DNA from 3 places in the Bacillus sp. JJ664 genome. Region 1 is predicted to be linked to each of the others. Evidence: riboswitches for the same ligand, from Rfam matches in the RefSeq annotation. Region 1 holds a riboswitch; each other region holds the start of a gene.
The links. A riboswitch is a leader RNA that binds a small molecule or an ion and turns the genes downstream of it on or off. The one in region 1 is predicted to bind lysine.
Positions count from the first base shown of each region.

Region 2: it holds a riboswitch for lysine, as region 1 does, so the genes downstream of both, lysA (diaminopimelate decarboxylase) here and V7056_RS08415 (aspartate kinase) in region 1, are expected to answer to the same signal.
Region 3: it holds a riboswitch for lysine, as region 1 does, so the genes downstream of both, V7056_RS06325 (amino acid permease) here and V7056_RS08415 (aspartate kinase) in region 1, are expected to answer to the same signal.

Region 1 is NZ_JBALMS010000047.1:22,325-28,747, reverse strand. It holds gene V7056_RS08430 (MDR family MFS transporter) at 1-368, shown strand, start outside; gene V7056_RS08425 (hypothetical protein) at 411-854, opposite strand; gene uvrC (excinuclease ABC subunit UvrC) at 1,035-2,807, shown strand; lysine riboswitch at 2,939-3,112, shown strand; gene V7056_RS08415 (aspartate kinase) at 3,225-4,466, shown strand; gene V7056_RS08410 (DUF4083 family protein) at 4,589-4,789, shown strand; gene V7056_RS08405 (YslB family protein) at 4,820-5,266, opposite strand; gene V7056_RS08400 (succinate dehydrogenase cytochrome b558 subunit) at 5,571-6,206, shown strand; gene sdhA (succinate dehydrogenase flavoprotein subunit) at 6,221-6,423, shown strand, end outside.
Region 2 is NZ_JBALMS010000093.1:15,535-21,957, forward strand. It holds gene V7056_RS15070 (MDR family MFS transporter) at 1-228, opposite strand, end outside; gene V7056_RS15075 (hypothetical protein) at 355-582, opposite strand; gene msrB (peptide-methionine (R)-S-oxide reductase MsrB) at 743-1,693, opposite strand; gene mscL (large conductance mechanosensitive channel protein MscL) at 1,843-2,247, shown strand; gene V7056_RS15090 (C40 family peptidase) at 2,336-3,481, opposite strand; gene lysA (diaminopimelate decarboxylase) at 3,641-4,963, opposite strand; lysine riboswitch at 5,104-5,277, opposite strand; gene V7056_RS15100 (cation diffusion facilitator family transporter) at 5,864-6,423, shown strand, end outside.
Region 3 is NZ_JBALMS010000037.1:26,372-32,794, forward strand. It holds gene V7056_RS06320 (MBL fold metallo-hydrolase) at 1-180, opposite strand, end outside; gene V7056_RS06325 (amino acid permease) at 355-1,803, opposite strand; lysine riboswitch at 1,998-2,181, opposite strand; gene pdxK (pyridoxine/pyridoxal/pyridoxamine kinase) at 2,415-3,230, shown strand; gene V7056_RS06335 (nitroreductase family protein) at 3,296-4,003, opposite strand; gene V7056_RS06340 (RrF2 family transcriptional regulator) at 4,120-4,542, opposite strand; gene V7056_RS06345 (MDR family MFS transporter) at 4,678-6,186, opposite strand; gene V7056_RS06350 (hypothetical protein) at 6,222-6,404, opposite strand.

The sequences.
Region 1 (6,423 bases):
TGAATAGTAAATCAGGTACACTTTTAAATGATGAATTAGTACCATTTTTAAATAAATTACCAGAACAAGCAGCACCATTAGCAAATAAATTTAAAGATATGATTGATTCAAATCCTCAGTCAGTGTTTACAATGTTATTTAATGAGGATGCAAAGAAATTAATTCCGAAAGATTTATTACAAGGTATGCTACCAGTTATTAAAACATCATTAATGGAATCTCTTCACAATGTATTCTTTGTTGGATTAGGCTTTATTATTGTTGGAGCGATTTGCACACTTTTCTTAAAACAAATTAAGCTTACTAATAGAAAAGCTGGCGATGATGAATTAAAAGAAGAAGTAGGGGCCGAAACGGCTACTTCATAAGTAAAAAAGAAAAACCTATGGGAAATCATAGGTTTTTTCTTTTTAAACAGCCATTGATACTTTTTGCTTTTTCTTTTTAGCCTTGCGTTTTGTATTCCATAGTATCCATGATAATGCTAGACCTGTACCAGTTAAAATGAATAAACCAATTCCACTAATTAAACCGATCATTCCAGTATGTAAACTTTTTATAGAAAATGCAGACTGGTAAAGTTCACCAATATTTGGTCCACCATTTGGAAAAGGAATTTGATTATTTTGATTATCTTGGCTAGTTTGATTATTACTGTTCGCACTGCCATTTGCTTGCCCATTTTGATTTGTTGAATTAGAACTAGCATTCAACTGACTAGGGTTTTGCATAGGAAATTTTGGTTCTTCGTGTCCCTTGTTAAAATATAATACGATTCCTGTTACTGATTCAATTAACAAAAATACAGAAACAATTACGCCTATCCAAAAATGAACAACTCTTACTTTTCTCATATTTTTTCTCCTCTAAAATTTAATATTTATAAGAGAATAGTAAGTAGTGAAACTTAATTTTTGCTTAAAATCATAATTCAGATCATTAATATATAAATCATTTATCTAATTTAATTATTTTCAGTTTATGACTTTGCAGATTATAATAAAGTGTACAACTCCACGAAAGGGGGTAAGACATTGGACAAACATTTAAAAGAAAAACTAGCCCTTTTACCTGATCAACCTGGATGTTATTTAATGAAGGATGTTCAGGGCACGATCATTTATGTAGGGAAAGCAAAAATTCTAAAAAATAGGGTTAGATCATATTTTACAGGTTCTCATGACGGGAAAACGTATCGATTAGTTCAAGAAATTACTGATTTCGAATATATCGTTACATCTTCCAATATGGAAGCCTTAATTCTAGAAATGAATCTTATCAAAAAGTATGATCCAAAATATAACATCATGTTGAAGGATGATAAAACATATCCCTTCATTAAAATAACGGCTGAAAAGCATCCTCGTTTATTGATTACTCGAAATGTAAAAAAAGATAAGGGAAAATATTTTGGTCCTTTTCCAAATGTAAATGCCGCGAATGAAACAAAAAAATTATTAGACCGTTTATATCCACTTCGAAAATGTTCTACATTACCGGATAAAGTTTGTTTGTATTATCATATTGGGCAATGTCTTGCACCTTGTGTTAAAGATGTAACTGATGAGCAAAATCAAGAAATTGTAAATGAAATTATTCGATTTTTAAATGGTGGAGAAGATCAAATTCGAAAAGAGCTCGAGGCGAAGATGTTGGCTGCATCAGAACAATTGGATTTTGAACGTGCGAAAGAGTTTCGAGATCAAATTGTTTCTATTGAAGCAACGATGGAAAAACAGAAGATGATGAGCAGTGATCTTGTTGATCGTGATGTATTTGGTTACGCTGTAGATAAAGGCTGGATGTGTGTACAAGTATTCTTTGTTCGTAGAGGAAAATTGATTGAAAGGGATGTATCATACTTTCCAATTTATGACGAACCTGAAGAAGCATTTTTATCTTTTGTTGGCCAGTTTTATGAGAAAACACATAACATAAAGCCAAAAGAAATTTTTGTGCCAGATAAAGTAGATAATGATCTTTTAAAAGAGTTACTAAATGTTCCTGTTCTCCAACCTAAGAGAGGTCAGAAAAAAGAACTAGTTGTTCTAGCGAATAAGAATGCAAAAATAGGATTACAAGAAAAATTCAAGTTGATTGAAAGAGATGAAGAGAGAACGATTAAAGCAATCGAAAAGCTTGGAGAAATATTAAATATTGAAACTCCTTATCGAATCGAAGCATTTGATAATTCTAATATTCAAGGTACAAATCCAGTTTCTGCCATGATTGTATTTATTGATGGCAAGCCTTCTAAAAAGGATTATAGAAAATATAAAATTAAAACAGTAGTTGGACCTGATGATTATGATTCAATGCGTGAAGTGGTAAGAAGAAGATATTCAAGAGCTTTGAAAGAAAACCTTCCACTACCAAATCTAATTATCGTAGATGGCGGCAAAGGCCACTTATCAGCAGTTGAAGACGTGTTACAAAATGAGTTAGGATTATTTATTCCAACAGCTGGATTAGTAAAAGATGAAAAACACCGTACATCTGAGTTATTAATAGGACAACCACCTCAAATTGTTCAATTAGGCAGACAGAGTCAAGAATTCTTTTTATTACAAAGAATTCAAGATGAAGTTCATCGTTTTGCAATTGAATTTTATCGTCAGCTTCACAGTAAATCGATGGTTCAGTCCGCTTTAGATGGTATTACCGGAGTTGGTGGTACTAGAAAGAAAGCATTATTAAAACATTTCGGCTCTGTTAAAAAAATCAAAGAGGCAACAATTGAAGAGCTGATCCAAGCAAAAATTCCGAAAAATGTTGCGGAAGAAATTTATCAACACTTTAGAAAGTGATCGAGCATTGTTCATCTTATTTTTTTAAATAGCTTCTAGGAGCATGACGTCAATGAACACCAAATGAGGACAAAAATTCCTTGACACTATTTTCAAAATAATTTATATTAAGTTAAAAATATAATATTTTCTCTCGTAATAGAGGTGCAAAACTTAAGAGTATACTGTCATAGACGTGTGGCGTTGTTATGGACAGTTGAAAGGAAGTTTTGCCGAAATGAAATGAATCCACAATTCTTTTCGTTGGGACTGCATTTAATAGATGTAGTACTGTCGCATACTAAATGCGGGGAGCTATTGAAGAGATGTTGATGATTTGTCTATTTTATTACAATTTTTGTAAATTAGGCGCGTGAACATTGCTTCACGCGCTTTTTTGTATTCTTTTTTATGAAAAATAGGTGAGGATGAGAAAAAATGGGAATTATTGTTCAAAAATTTGGAGGGACTTCAGTCGGTTCAATCGAGCGCATACAGCATGTAGCTGATACAGTCACAAAAGCGTATAAAGAAGGTAACAGTGTTGTTACTGTTGTCTCAGCAATGGGACATCATACTGATGAACTCGTTAATCTTGCACAGCAAATTAGTCCACAAAATAGTAAGCGTGAAATGGATATGCTTTTAACAACTGGTGAGCAAGTCTCAATTTCTTTATTAGCAATGGCTATTCAGGCTAAAGGATTTAAGGCAATCTCATTAACTGGTTGGCAAGCAGGAATCCATACAGAATCTATTCATGGAAATGCTCGTATTGAAACTATTCAAACAGAGAGAATACAACGATTGATTAATGAAGGTTATATTGTCATTGTCGCTGGTTTCCAGGGCTTAAGTAATGAAGATGAAATTACAACATTAGGTCGTGGTGGTTCTGATACTACAGCGGTAGCGTTAGCCGCAGCATTACAAGCTGAAAGATGTGACATCTATACGGATGTTTTAGGTGTTTATACAACAGATCCAAGAATTGAGCCAAAAGCAACTAAATTGAGTCATGTATCATATGACGAAATGCTAGAGCTTGCTGCTTTAGGTGCAGCTGTTCTACACCCAAGGGCTGTAGAATTTGCAAAAAATTATGGATTAGTTATACAAGTAAGATCAAGTCAACATGATGAAATTGGTACGTTTATTGGGGAGGAAAATCAAATGGAACAACAATCGGTCGTAAGAGGAATCGCTTTTGAATCAAATGTCACAAGAATGACTTTAAATGGTTTATATAACCAAGTCGATCTTTTACCAAATATCTTTACAATATTGGCAACAGAGGGAATTGACGTAGACATTATTATCCAAAGCGTGACTTCAGATAATTTAGTCAATCTATCATTCTCTATTAAATCAGAAAATATGTTAGAAACAATTACAATTCTAGAATCTAAAAAAGAATATTTAGGTTATGTTTCATTTGATTTTGAAAGCGAGCTTGCGAAGGTTTCGATTGTTGGAAGTGGGATGGTTTCAAATCCTGGCGTTGCTGCAAATATGTTTAAATTTTTAGCAGAAGCTAGTATCCCGGTTAAAATGGTAAGTACGTCTGAAATTAAAGTATCAACAGTTATTCCAAAATCGCAATTACAAAATGCGGTTCATGCTCTACACAAAGGGTATGAGCTAGATCGCGTTCAAGAAGAAGTAGTTATAGAAGGATAATCATCAAAACCCCTTTAGTCATAATTTACCTTTCTAGGAACTTGATGATTAAAGGGGTTTTTAACATTTTAGCGAAATATTACCATATAATAGAAGTAGTAATTGGTAATGGAGGTTTTCATTTGATAAATGCAGGGATTGCTTATGGTGATATTGTCTTTCAATTAATATTATTAATCCTTCTCATTCTATTATTTGTTTTTATTAGTTTATTTCTCATGAATTACATTATTAAAGGTGTTAAGAAAAATAAACAACTAGATGAAATGAATCGTAAATTAGATGAGCTAATAAAGAAAAGTGAAAAAGAAAATATGAAATAAGCCTGATCAATATGATGAACAGGCTTATTTTTATTTTTTTGTAATTGGATCTTTTAGATCCCATTTTACTTGGAATTTTACTTTATCAGAACGTTTACTTTGCTCTTCGTATGTTTCTGCAATTACATCAATTTGTTGTTGGATTTGCATTGCCAAAAAGCCAGCCTCTAATTGATAAGATACATCTTTTTTATGTTGATTTCTGTATGTAACTAGTTCAGAAGTTAAAACAAAATGAACTTCTTGTTTTTTTTCATCTACAACCGTTAAAGTCCCCCAACCAGCAGTTTCAAAAAATTCGATGATTTCTTCAAATGTTGCTAAAGGATATTTTCTAGCAATCATTTTTCCCGCCCAATATAATATATCATGTTGCTCTTTACCTAATAATTCCGAAAGTAAATCATTTCGTAAGAGTTCGTAGCCAAAACCAGAAATATTCCCTGGTGTTTTTAAAATTTCATTGCCGTTCATCATGGTCGAATAGCTCTCCCTTTCCTTAAAAAACATGTTTTTATTATATACAATAAACAATAATAAAAACAATAATTGAAAACCTCAATATTTGTAGATTTACCAATATAATTGAGAAGTTTTTTCAGTAAAGAAAAATGTACGCGTTTTCTTGACCTGTAATATTAACAGGAGTAAAATGAACTTTAGATAAATCTCATAAAAATTTAGATTTTTATGGAAATTACATTATTTTCTATTTTTCTAGAATAATAGAAGCATGTAATTTTATTTTCATGTTCACAAACTAAAGGGGGCAGGGTTTTACATGAGCAACAAGAATGGCCAGGAGTTTTTCCTTAGAAAACTTCATTCATTGTTAGGAGTAATTCCAGTTGGAATATTCTTAATGCAGCACTTAGTTGTCAATCATTTTGCAACAAAGGGAGCAGAATCATTTAACAAAGCTGCTGAATTTATGGCGAATTTACCATTCCGCTATTTATTAGAAATTTTTATTATCTTATTACCGATCTTATACCATGCGATTTATGGACTATACATTGCTTTTACAGGCACTAGCAATGTGAAAAATTATGGTTATTTACGAAACTGGTTATACTTATTCCAACGTATTTCTGGAGTTATTACTTTAATCTTTATAACTTGGCATGTGTGGCAAACCCGTATTGCGGCTCAATTAGGTGCAGACGTAAATTATGATATGATGGCTGATATTTTTAGCTCAAAATTCATGATCGCGTTCTATATTGTAGGTGTTATTTCAACTATTTTCCACTTTGCTAATGGATTATGGTCATTCTTCATTTCTTGGGGAATTACTGTAACACCTAAATCGCAACGTATTTCGACATATGTTACTTTAGGAATTTTCGTTGCTCTATCAATCGTTGGATTACGTGCGATTTTTGCATTCATTGATCCGCAGCTAGCAAACATGTAAGGAGAGAGAGAGACATGAGTGGAAAAGTAATTATAGTTGGCGGTGGATTAGCTGGATTAATGGCTACTATTAAAGCCGCTGAAGCTGGTACAAAAGTTGATTTATTCTCATTAGTTCCTGTTAAACGTTCACATTCAGTTTGTGCACAAGGTGGAATTAATGGTGCAGTTAATACAAAAGGTGAAGGTGACTCTCCATGGGAGCACTTTGATGATAC
Region 2 (6,423 bases), on a different contig from region 1:
ACGACCATATATATCAGCCAATCTCCCACCAAGCATTGAACCAAATAATGATGCAATCGGTGAAATTGACATGATGAAACCGACTTTCAACATAGAATCAACTTTACCTTCTAGATATAATGCGAAAAACGGCATCAGCATCATCATTGCACTACTTGTAATGGTTTCGCCAATTACTCGAATCCACACATTCCGATCCATTCCTTTTAACTTCTTAAAAAATTCCATATAAACGGCACCTCCTAGTACGTCTAAATCTTCATTATTAAATGTATATGTAATAAATTTTAATAATTCAACAAAATAAAAAGGGTGTTCAAATTGACTTTTTAGTCATTGAACACCCACTCTTTTTTAAGCTTGTTCTCTAGTCGAGACTGAAAACATCAATCCCAAAAACGTTCCTAGTAAAAATAATGTTGAACAAGAGCCCATTAATACAATGCTCACTGTTAAGACAACGTCAGTATGTACGTAACCGCTTCCAGTGAAATATAGTAAAAAAAGAATAAGACCAATTAAAAAGACAATACCTGAATATCGAGTATACGTTTCAACGATTTCATTATCAGTTCGCTTCATATAAATAACCTCCTGTAGTATTTTTATTAAATGCAATACCTTAAATGTGACAACTTTGTGACACTTTTATATTAACACATATTTACAGTATTGTAACTATATTCTGAAAATATTTCGAAGAAAAGAAAAAGCCGAGATTTTTGACCTCGGCTAATTCAATCTATTTATTATTAAAAATACTTTTATAATTTCCATATCCTTCTTCGTCCATTTTCTCAAAAGGAATGAACTTCAAGGCTGCTGAATTAATACAATATCTCAGCCCTTCAGGTCCCGGTCCATCGTCAAACACATGGCCTAAATGAGAATCAGCTTCTGAACTGCGTACCTCAATTCGCATCATGCCATGACTATAATCTTTCTTTTCTTCAACTTCACCTTTTAAAATTGGTCTTGTAAAACTCGGCCACCCACACCCAGAATCAAATTTATCCAGTGAACTAAATAAAGGAATACCGGATACTATATCAACATAAATACCTTTTTCCTTATGATCCCAAAACTCGTTACGGAATGGGGGCTCAGTTGCATCTTCTTGTGTAACGGCATATTGAATTGGTGTAAGCTCTTGTTTCAGCTTTTCTTGACCTGTTTTCCAATGCTCTTTTATAAACTTTTGACGTCCAGATCCTTTATAATAAAGCTGGTAACGAATCGGATGTTTTTTATAATAATCTTGATGATGTTCTTCTGCTTCATAAAATGGTTTAGCAGGTAAAACCTCTGTAACAATCGGCTTTTTGAATCCACCATTCTTTTCAATTTCTTCTTTTGATGCTTGTGCTAGTTGTCTTTGCTCTTCATTATGATAAAAAATCGCTGTTTTATAGGAACTACCTCGATCATGGAATTGTCCACCTTCATCAGTTGGATCTATTTGACGCCAAAATGTTTCCAATAAATTTTCATAAGAATAGATTTCCGGATCAAAAGTAATTTGAACAGCTTCATAGTGGCCAGTTAAATGTGTACAAACCTCTTCATAAGTTGGATTCTCTTTTTCTCCACCTGTATAACCAGAAACTACTTTTAGTATTCCAGGCTCCTTATCAAATGGTTTGATCATACACCAAAAACACCCACCTGCAAATGTAGCCAATTCATTCCCCATTTCGAATCCCTCCCAAATAATTGTCTTACTTAGTATTTACCATATTAAAGTGCTGATATAAATATTTTTGCTTAAGAATCTCACTCCACCGCTTGAAACAATTATGATTTCTATGTAAACTAATACGATATTATATAGGAGGAATTACTATGTTTGAAGAGTTTAAGAAATTTGCATTAAAAGGTAATATACTCGATTTAGCAGTCGGGGTCATTATCGGTGCAGCGTTCGGTAAAATTGTATCTTCTCTAGTTGCTGATATTATGATGCCGATTATTGGTTTAATCTCCGGTGGTGTTGATTTTAAAGATCTAGCGTATACATATGGTAAAGCTGAGATTAAATACGGATTATTTATTCAATCAGTTTTCGACTTTCTTATCATTTCACTTTCTGTATTCTTCTTCATTAGATTACTAAGTAAAATCTCTTTTAAGAAGAAAGAAATTGAAGAGACTAAACCACCAGTACCTACTAAAGAGGAACAACTTTTAATTGAAATTCGTGACTTGTTACAAGAACAGGTGAAAAATCAAAAAGGCATGGACTCATGAAATATCTGAGTCATGCCTTTTATAATTTATTCATATAAAAATAAAAAACCTCGTAACATATTTAATATAATACGAGGTTAATAATTTATTAGAATCGGCCATATCCTAAGAAGTGTGAACGTACCCAGCTGCTACTTAAGCTGATTGTACCAATACCTTTACTTCCAGCATGAACCATTTTGTTTCCACCAATATAAATACCCATATGAGAAGGGCCATTAATATAAGTGTTTTCTAAGAATACTAGATCTCCTGGTTGTGGAGAACTGATCTTTGTAGCCATATTCCAGTATGATTTTACGTTAGCACGTGAGAAACCATAACCATTATGTGAATATACATACCAAATAAATCCACTGCAATCAAATCCACTTGGAGATGTTCCACCAAATACATAAGGAACACCTTGGTATTGCATTGCAAAGTCTACAACTGCATTACCAGAAGCAACTGGTCCTTCATTTTCAGATGGGCCCGCATTGCCTGAAGCATTGCCTGAAGAACTGTTAGAGCTAGAGTCATCGCTATCATTCGACAATTCAGCTAATTCAAGTGATTGTTGTTCTAGTTGTCTTACTCTTACATCTTCTTTTGCATCTTGCAGTTCTTTAACCGCAAGCTTTAATCTATATTCTGCAGATCTTAATGATTTTTCTTTTGCTGCTTGTGATTTAGATAAATCGCTTTCTTGCACTACAAGCTCTTCTTTTGCTTTTACAAGAGATTCTTTTTTCTCGTTCACAAGTTGTTTTTCTTTTTCAACTTCAGCTTGTTCTGATTCTTGTTCTTTAATGATATCTTGGTCTGCTTCAAAAAGCGTTGTAATTGAATTTAAACGGTTAAAGAAATCAACAATACCATCAGAGTTGAAAAGAACATCTGTTACTAAATTCACTTTTGGTTGCTTTTGCATTGCAACAAGACGATCTTCTAGCATTTCGTTACGCTTTTCGATACGGTCCTGTAAGTATGTAATTCTAGCATTCTTATCTTGAATAATCTTTTGAGTCTCTGAGATTTCTTCTTTTTTAGATTGTATTTTAGCTTTAGTATCTTTAATCTTTTGATCTATCTTTTTAACATCATTACTTAATTTTTTGAATTGTGATTGGAATTTATCTACTTCAGCTTGCTTTTTTTCTACTTTCGTTTCGGCATTTACCGAAGCATTCGGCGCTAAAGATACTAAAAATGTACCTGCTATAGCCAGCACTGTTAGTTTTCTTTTAAACATTTCAGCGTGTCTCCTCTCGCTTATCTACTAGGTATTTATATCATAGATTTGCGAAGGGAGTCGCTTTTGTTACAATATTGTAATATAAATGATAAATATGTCTTAATCTGTCGATAAACAAACATGAAATCGTTAGGAAACAGTAATAAAACTCTTCTATTATCTAATAGAAGAGTTTTCAATGTAAATCATGTCATTTTTAATTAAATCTTGATACGTTTCACGTTGTACCACTACTTTAGATACACCGTCTTTTACAAATACAACAGCCGGACGACGAATACGATTATAATTATTTGCCATTGAATACCCGTATGCACCAGTACAAGATACTGCTAATAAGTCATTGCTCTCAACAACTGGTAACTCGCAATCCCAAATTAACATATCTCCACTTTCACAACATTTACCTGCAATCGATACAACCTCTTTATTCTCGTCATTCGCGCGATTTGCAAGCATAGCTTCATACTTTGATCCATAAAGTGCTGGGCGGATATTATCAGTCATTCCCCCATCGACAGAAACATATTTTCTTACTGAAGGTAGGTTTTTTGTTGCTCCAATCGTATATAGAGTTGTTCCTGCTTCACCAACGATGCTACGGCCAGGCTCTAACCATAATTCAGGGACTGGATACGATAATTCTTCACATTGTTGTTTAATAATAGAAGTAATTTGATCAATATGCTTAACAATCGATAACGGTTCGTCTTCAGAAGTGTAACGAATCCCAAATCCGCCACCTACATTTAATATTTCAGCTATATAGTCTAATTCATTTTTTAATCCATTTAAGAAGTTCATTAATATTTTAATTGCGTGCACAAACCCATCCGGCTCAAAAATTTGCGACCCGATATGAGAATGTATTCCCAACAGTTTTAAATTTGGTGAATCTAACGAAATGGCAATTGCTTCTTTTGCTTGACCTGACGTGATATCAAAACCAAACTTTGAATCTTCTTGTCCTGTCATTACATATTCATGAGTGTGTGCTTCTACTCCAGGTGTTACACGTAATAAGATTGATACATCTACTCCGCGATCTTCAGCGATTGCTTGTAATACTTCTAACTCAAAGAAATTATCGACTACGAAACAACCAATTTTCGCGTCTAAAGCTTCTTCAATTTCCTCTATTGATTTATTATTCCCATGAAAGTGAATTTTCTCTGCCGGAAACCCTGCTTGTATCGCTGTATATAGTTCGCCACTTGAGACTACATCTAAACATAACCCTTCTCTTTCAATTAAGCGGGCTTGTTCAATACAAAGGAAAGCTTTACTTGCATATGCAACTTGATATTTTAACCCTGTCTCTTTTAATGCTTCATGAAATTCTCTACATTTAGACTCAATCAATGCTTCGTCGTATATATATAAAGGTGTCCCATACTGTTCAGCTAGTTGAACTGTACTGCAACCTCCGATTTCTAGATGTCCATTATGATCAACTCGACTATTACCATGTAAATACATTAATATTCTCCCTTCATAACTAAACACAAGTTCATTCACCAGAAGCCTTCTTCAATGTATTAGTGTATTAAAAAAGGCACATGAAGGATATGTTCATGTGCCTATCACTTTTAAAATTAAAAGGATATTGCCAATCACATCTCTTCAATAGCTCTTCACAAATACAAGTGACAGTACTACATTTATTAAATGCAGTCCCAGCATTTTAGCGTGTGGCGCTTTAATGCTTCGGCATCGGATCCTTTTTCGTTTAGTCATCAAACCCACAGTTCTCTTAAACGATACTCATATACAATGCAACCTCTACGAATAGATTGTTTTTTTATATTAGTCTATGTATAACACAGTCTAAAAATAGATGTCAAACCTTTTTAAAAAATAATCTGTTTACTCATCCATTGTTTCTATTATATATGAATGCGTTAGTTGATTACCTCTCCAAAATGCTCCCTTCCCGTGGGGCGAAAATGGTAGGCATGCTAAAACCAAAAAGTCCTGTCGTAACGGATGCATGACCCACATCCTGTGTGCCTCCCTCGTGGTCTCGGCTTTCCCGGATCTCAACAGGAGTCTAGCACCTTCCGTTGTCATCAACTTTTGTCCTTAGTTTTCAAATTCTAAAATGAACAATCTTTTGGGAAAGTGTAAAAAAAATCTGTAATTGCAAGTTTTTACTAATCATTTGGACTACACAAGTTTTTCTTTTCAAAATATAATCTTTACTATAAAATATTAATTACGCGCTAAAAAAAGGTGATTAATATGAAAAATCCAATCAATAATAAAAAACATCATATAAAAAAAACAAGCCACTAACTTTATGTTAGTGGTTTTTCTTTTTTGTTGCCTTAGGACAACACTCTTAGCTATAGTAGAAAAATTTGGTCAGAGGTGAATAGATTGCATTCAACCAAAATTGCATTACTTTCAATTTGTAGTAACTCTTTTATTGTTTTATTAAAATTAGCAGTTGGAATCATAACTGGTTCTGTTGCAATTATATCGGAGGCAATCCATTCTTTATTAGATTTAGTCGCTTCAGTTATCGCATTCTTCTCAGTAAAAATATCGAATCGGCCGCCTGACAAGGAACATCCTTATGGTCACGGTAAATTTGAAAACATTTCGGGGACTGTCGAAACGCTGCTCATTTTTATTGCTGGAATTTGGATTATCGTTGAATCAGTTGAAAAACTAATTCACCCTTCACCAATAAAACTTCCTTTTATAGGTGTATTCGTCATGCTACTCGGTGCCTTTATTAATTGGCGAGTTGGGAAAAAAGTTCAAAAAGTAGGAGAAGAAACGCATTCTGTCGCAATGCAATCAAATGCATTACATTTATTAACAGATGTCTATTCATCGCTAGGTGTTGCGGCTAGCTTAATTTTAGTATCTCTTACAGGTTGGGACGTACTAGATGCATTAATTGGAATTGGAATTGCCATATATATAATGAA
Region 3 (6,423 bases), on a different contig from region 1:
AATATTTGTTATTTTTTTGCCAATTTCATTCGAAACAGAAATGATTTTATCAGCACTGAATGATAAAGCAGTATCAATTAAAGTAAGTCCATTTTCTTCTTCAACTAAAAAACAATTTACAGGGAATAAATTAGGCAAAAAACTGATTTGATAAAGAAAATTAGATTTAGTAACCTTCATCACAATTCCTCCTAAGTTAAAACTAATGGTATTAGTTTTATAATACTAATGCCATTAGTTTTTGTAAACACTTAATTTCAATATATTTCCAATCTGTTCAAATTAGAAGCATAAACTAGCTTGAACCAAACAAAAAAAAACCTTCCACCAAAGATGGAAGGATTCCAATTTATTTTATTTTCTGCTTAAATCCATTTCGTTATAAGCAACTACTTTTGTTTTATTTTTAAATTTATAACCTAACCACACGATTAGGAATACTGGAATACCAATGTATGAGACAAGTACACCTTGCCAGTCAATTATATGACCAGTGAACGCTTGATAGTTTTGAGCTAATACGATAAATAAACAAGCTAAAAATGCTAGAATCGGACCTAAAGGGAACCATTTTGCACGATACGGTAAATCATTTAAATCTTTTCCTTGAGCAACATATGCTTTACGGAAACGATAATGTGAAATCGCAATACCTAACCATGCAATAAATCCTGATAAGCCTGATAGATTTAATAACCAAGTATATACTTGACCTTCACCAAAGAATGACGTTAAGCATGCTAATGAACCAACTGCTAGCGTTACATATAAAGCATTTGTTGGAACACCGTTTTTGTTTATTTTTGTTAAGAATTTTGGCGCTTTTCCTTCAATAGCTAACGTATATAACATACGAGTAGAAGCATACGTACCACTATTCCCTGCTGATAACACAGAAGTTAAAATAACTGCATTCATTACTGATGCTGCAAAAGCTACACCTAATTTTTCAAAAACTAAAGTAAATGGACTGACTGCAACGTCCCCTCTTAATAAATCTGCGTCAGTATAAGGTATTAATAAACCAATAACAAAAATTGCTAATACATAGAATAAAAGGATACGCCAGAAAATTTGTTTAATTGCTTTCGGTACATTTTTCTCTGGATTTTCAGTTTCTCCAGCTGCAACACCAATTAACTCTGTACCTTGGAATGAGAATCCAGCAACGATGAAAATTGATAACACACCTAAAAATCCATTATGGAACGGTGCTCCACCAGCAGTAAAGTTTTTAAATCCAACACTATCTCCACCTAAAATACCAAAAATCATTGCAATCCCTACTACTAAAAAGACAATAACAGTTACGACTTTGATTAAAGAAAACCAAAATTCTGATTCACCGTAGCCTTTAACTGATAATAGGTTTAACCCTAAAATGATGACTAAGAAAATGGCACTCCATAATACAGCAGGAGTATTTGGGAACCAATATTTCATTAACATTGCTGAAGCAACTAATTCAAAAGCTAATGTGATTGCCCAGTTATACCAATAGTTCCAACCCATCGCAAATCCAAATGCTGGATCTACATAACGAGATGCGTACGTACTAAAAGAACCAGATACAGGAAGATATGTAGCCATTTCCCCTAAACTTGTCATTAAGAAATAAACCATTAAACCAATTAAGCAATATGCTAATAAAGCTCCACCTGGTCCAGCTTCACTAATTGAAGCGCCACTTGCTAAAAATAACCCTGTCCCAATAGAACCACCAATTGAAATCATTGTTAAGTGTCTTGCTTTCAGTCCTCTTTTTAAAGAACCATCATTTTGCGGGAGATTTGTTTGTCCCATCTTTGTTGCCTCCTCTTCATTCATGCAATACTATCTTTACGCAGAATTAGGGGCGCAAAAGTGTTGTTTGCTGTGTATTTTACTCAAGAAATTCCTACTTTATGTAGGTTAGAATGCTCTTGAAAACACAAAAAAACACGTGAAGAATGTTCACGTGTTTAAGACTCAGTTTATATGCGTCTAACAGCCAACATCTCTTCAATAGCCCTCCACAAGTAAAAGTAAACTTGTGACAGTCCTACGCTTATTCAGCAATAGGCCCAGCAACAAAATTGAATGGCAACTTTGTTACTTCGGCAGTTTCGCCTTTCATTACTTTTCATAGGTTCCATAAACCTCCAAGTAATAACTCATCAAAACCGCGCCTCTATCCATACGAGATAAAGATCATATTTAATTAAAATTTATAAAATTACTATACCAATCTCATAATCTAGTTGTCAATTACTTTCTGCAAAATTCTACAAGAAACAGTTGAAGAGTCCTTTAGAATTGTCTATACCATTTCCTTTATGATTTCTATTTTCCATTCATAACCTGCCCTACTTCCTGCTTTTTAGTGTTCTTTTTGCTATAATGAAATTGTATTTAAACAAAGGAGGAATTTTGATATGACAGTGTATAAAGCATTAACTCTTGCAGGATCAGATAGTAGTGGTGGCGCAGGTTTACAGGCAGACATAAAAACATTCCAAGAGAGAAATGTTTATGGAATGAGTGCGGTTACCACATTAGTTGCAATGGACCCACATAATCATTGGCACCATCAAGTATTTCCGATTGATATAAGTACAATTGCAGCGCAATTAGAAACAATCGTTGTTGGTGTAGGCATTCAGGCAATGAAAACAGGAATGCTTGGATCAGTGGAAGTTATAGAATTAGCAGCTGAAACAATTAAAAAACATAATATAAATCGTGTAGTAGTTGACCCGGTTATGATTTGCAAAGGGAATGATGAGGCTTTACATCCTGAAACAAATGATGCATTAAGAGATGTTTTAGTTCCTTTATCAACTGTAGTAACACCAAATTTATTTGAGGCAGCACAATTAGCAAATATGGCGCCAATTAAAACAGTTGAACAAATGGAAGAAGCAGCGCGTAAGATTCATGCATTAGGCGCAAAATTCGTACTTGTTAAAGGCGGAAGCAAAATTCAACATGAAAACGCGGTTGATGTTTTATTTGACGGTGAAAAAATAGAAATTTTAGAATCTGATCGAATTGAAACAACATATACACATGGTGCTGGTTGTACATATTCTGCAGCAATCTGTGCTGAATTAGCTAAAGGAGTAGAACCTAGAGAAGCTATATATACTGCTAAAAAGTATATAACTGAAGCAATTCGCCACTCGTTTAAATTAAATGAATATGTAGGTCCAACAAACCATATGGCGTATCGTTTACATGGAGAAAAATAATATACAATAGAAAAGAGCAGGTTAAGGACAATCCCTTTCCCCTGCTCTTTTTACTTTCCTTGCTCTTAAAACTGATCCCAAGTAAGAACTTCATCTAACGTCAAACGAACTTTTTCAAACCCTGCTTTGATTCCCTTACCAACAGAGATTAACATAACTGGTTTGAAGTTTTCAGGTACATTAAATTCTTCTACAAATTTCGCTTGATCAAAACCACCCATTGGTACTGTATCTAAACCTTTTGCTTTTGCCGCAAGCATTAGTTGCATTGATACTAATCCACCATCAATCATCGCTACTTTTGTTGCGATTTCCTCTGGGAAATTACCATAATTTTTAACAATTGAGCCTACATAAAAGTCTTTAACCTCTTGAGTCATCATACCTTTTTCAACTAATTCATCATAAATTCGATCGGCATTTACATATGCTTTTGTATCACCTAAAACTGCAATCACAACTGAAGCATCAACGACTTGTTGTTGATTGTTAGCAATTGGAAGCAATTTTTGTTTCGTTTCTTGTTTATTAATCACTAAAAATCTCCACGGTTGTAAGTTTGAAGAAGATGGAGCTTGAACTGCGATTTCTAATAGTTCCCGAACTTCTTCATCACTTAGTTTAAAATTTGGATCATAATGGCGTACTGAACGTCTTTCTTTTGCTACTGTAAAGAAATCAGAACTATCAAGTTGTTTAGGTGCCTCATTTCCAAAATCAATTTCATTCACTTTATTTAAATACTCTTCTCTATCTGATGATACTTTTGTCATTTAAATCTCTCCTTAAAAACTGTATTATTTACAGATACAGTATAAAACTTTAACTGTATAAAAGTCAACTACAGTTTATCAAAAAAAATAAAACCGAAACAATGTTTCGATTTTATTTATCTAATTTCTTTTGGTAGTAAATCAGCGACAGTCTTCTTTGCAAGACCTTCTACAAGCCAACTTTCCATTTCATCTTTTAAATTATATAAAGCTGAACGAGTTGAAGCTGTAAAGCATTCATGGCTATTCACATCTAAAAATCCTTGTGAATATGGATCAGATCTCATTGCATCATAAACATCTTTTAATGAAATTTCACTTGCATCTCTAGCTAAATAATAACCACCATCTCGCCCTTCTTTTGCTGAAATAATTCCAGCTTTAACTAGATTGGCAAGAATTTTTCTTAAAAAGGTCGACTGTGCTTCAAGTTTTTGAGCCATCATAGAACTTGGACAAATTCCATCATGCGCTGCCAATACAAGTAAAGACTGAAGAGCAAGTCCAAACCATTTCGTACTAGAAACCTTATCTTTCAAAAGCTTTCACCTCAAATACTAGTCTATACGATTTTTGAAAAAAGACAACCTACTTTCAGTCGCTAAGGTAAATTGAGCATGAAAATTGAAGTGTATTTAAAAAATAAAAAAAGAAGGCCCAAATGGCCTTCTTTCTTATGATGCATTGCTTTGTGGTAATTCTTTATTCGATAATTTTTCATTGCCCATTAAGAAAATTGAGATCATCGCTAAACCAACTGGAATTAAAGTCCATAAGAAAGTATGAGCGATAGAAGTAGCAAACACTTCTGAAATTTTCTCTAAAACAGGAGCAGGAATCATTTTACTTGCCTCAGGTGTTAACGCCTGATTGATATCTAAATTTTGAGGTGCTCCACTATTTCCAAGTGCACTTGAAATTTTGTCTGAAAAGACATTTCTTTGAATAACACCAAATACTGTAATACCGACAGTCATTCCTAATGCACGAAGGAATGAGTTGGTAGAGCTTGCTGAACCCCGGTTTTCATTATCAAAATGGTGCATTGCTGCCATACCTAAAACTGAGAATGAAACGCCTACACCAAGTCCTACAATAATCATGTACAGTACAATTTGGAATTTCGTTGTATCAGGCGACAAAGTTCCTAAGCATAGAATTCCTGCTAATAATAGGACGACAGAACCCGCCATTAAATTACGATAGCTAGTTTTATTTGCTAATGCTCCACCAAATGCAGCAGAAATACTTACACTAACCATCATTGGTAATAATACTAGTCCTGAGTTTGTTGCGGTACCACCCTGCACAAACTGGATAAAAATCGGGATATAGATTGTTGCTGCAATAAACGCAGCACCATAAAATAAGCCTACAAAATTACTTGCTGCAAAAAGTCGCATTTTGAACATCTCAAAAGAAATAATTGGCTCTGGAACTTTTCTTTCAATGATTAAAAAGAGAATAAAGAAGAAAGCAAAAGCACCAAATAAACCTAAAATTTGAATAGAATCCCACGCGTACTCTTTTCCACCAAGTTCTAGTGCAAACATTAAACTGACAATACTAATGACGAATGTAGTTGCACCCCACCAATCAATTTGTTGTTTTTGGTGGTTCGTTGATTCTTTATAATAAAAGCTAATTAAACCAAGTGTTAACAAACCAAATGGAATATTAATATAGAAAATAAATCTCCAATCAATATAATCTGTAATATATGCCCCAATTAATGGACCTAAAACACTAGATAGACCAAATACAGCTCCAAAAATACCACTCATTTTCCCTCGTTTCTCAACAGGAAACACATCCCAAATGATCGAGAAAGCGATTGGCATTAATGCACTACCACCAATTCCTTGAATTGCTCGGTAAATACTAAGTTGAACGATAGACTGTGCAGTACCACAAAGAATCGATCCAAGTAAAAATAAAATAATACCTAACATAAAGAATCGTTTTCTTCCATACATATCTGACAGTTTACCAAAAATAGGCATACCAGCCATTTCCGTTACTAAGTATGCTGAGGTTACCCAAACAAACTGATCGTAACCACCAAGATCTTTTAACATTGTCGGCATCGCCGTAGATACAATCGTATTATCTAATGAGGCAAAAAATATACCTAATAATAATGCAATCATAACTGGAACCAATTTTGTTTCCCTTTTTTGCATGTTTCTCTCTCCTTTTAACGCTCGAACTTTAAAAATCAATCTTTATTAATATACAGTATTGCATTGCTTAAAAGACCTAGACCTATTCCAATTCCAAAACCAAGAAACCCACCAGCAATTAAATGTGATGTAAAATAACCAACTCCTAAGCCTATTGTTAATCCTAATATAACAAATGCAGCGTAAAATATACCGACAGCCTCTTCATGTCTTAACATTTTATCATTCCCTCTCTAT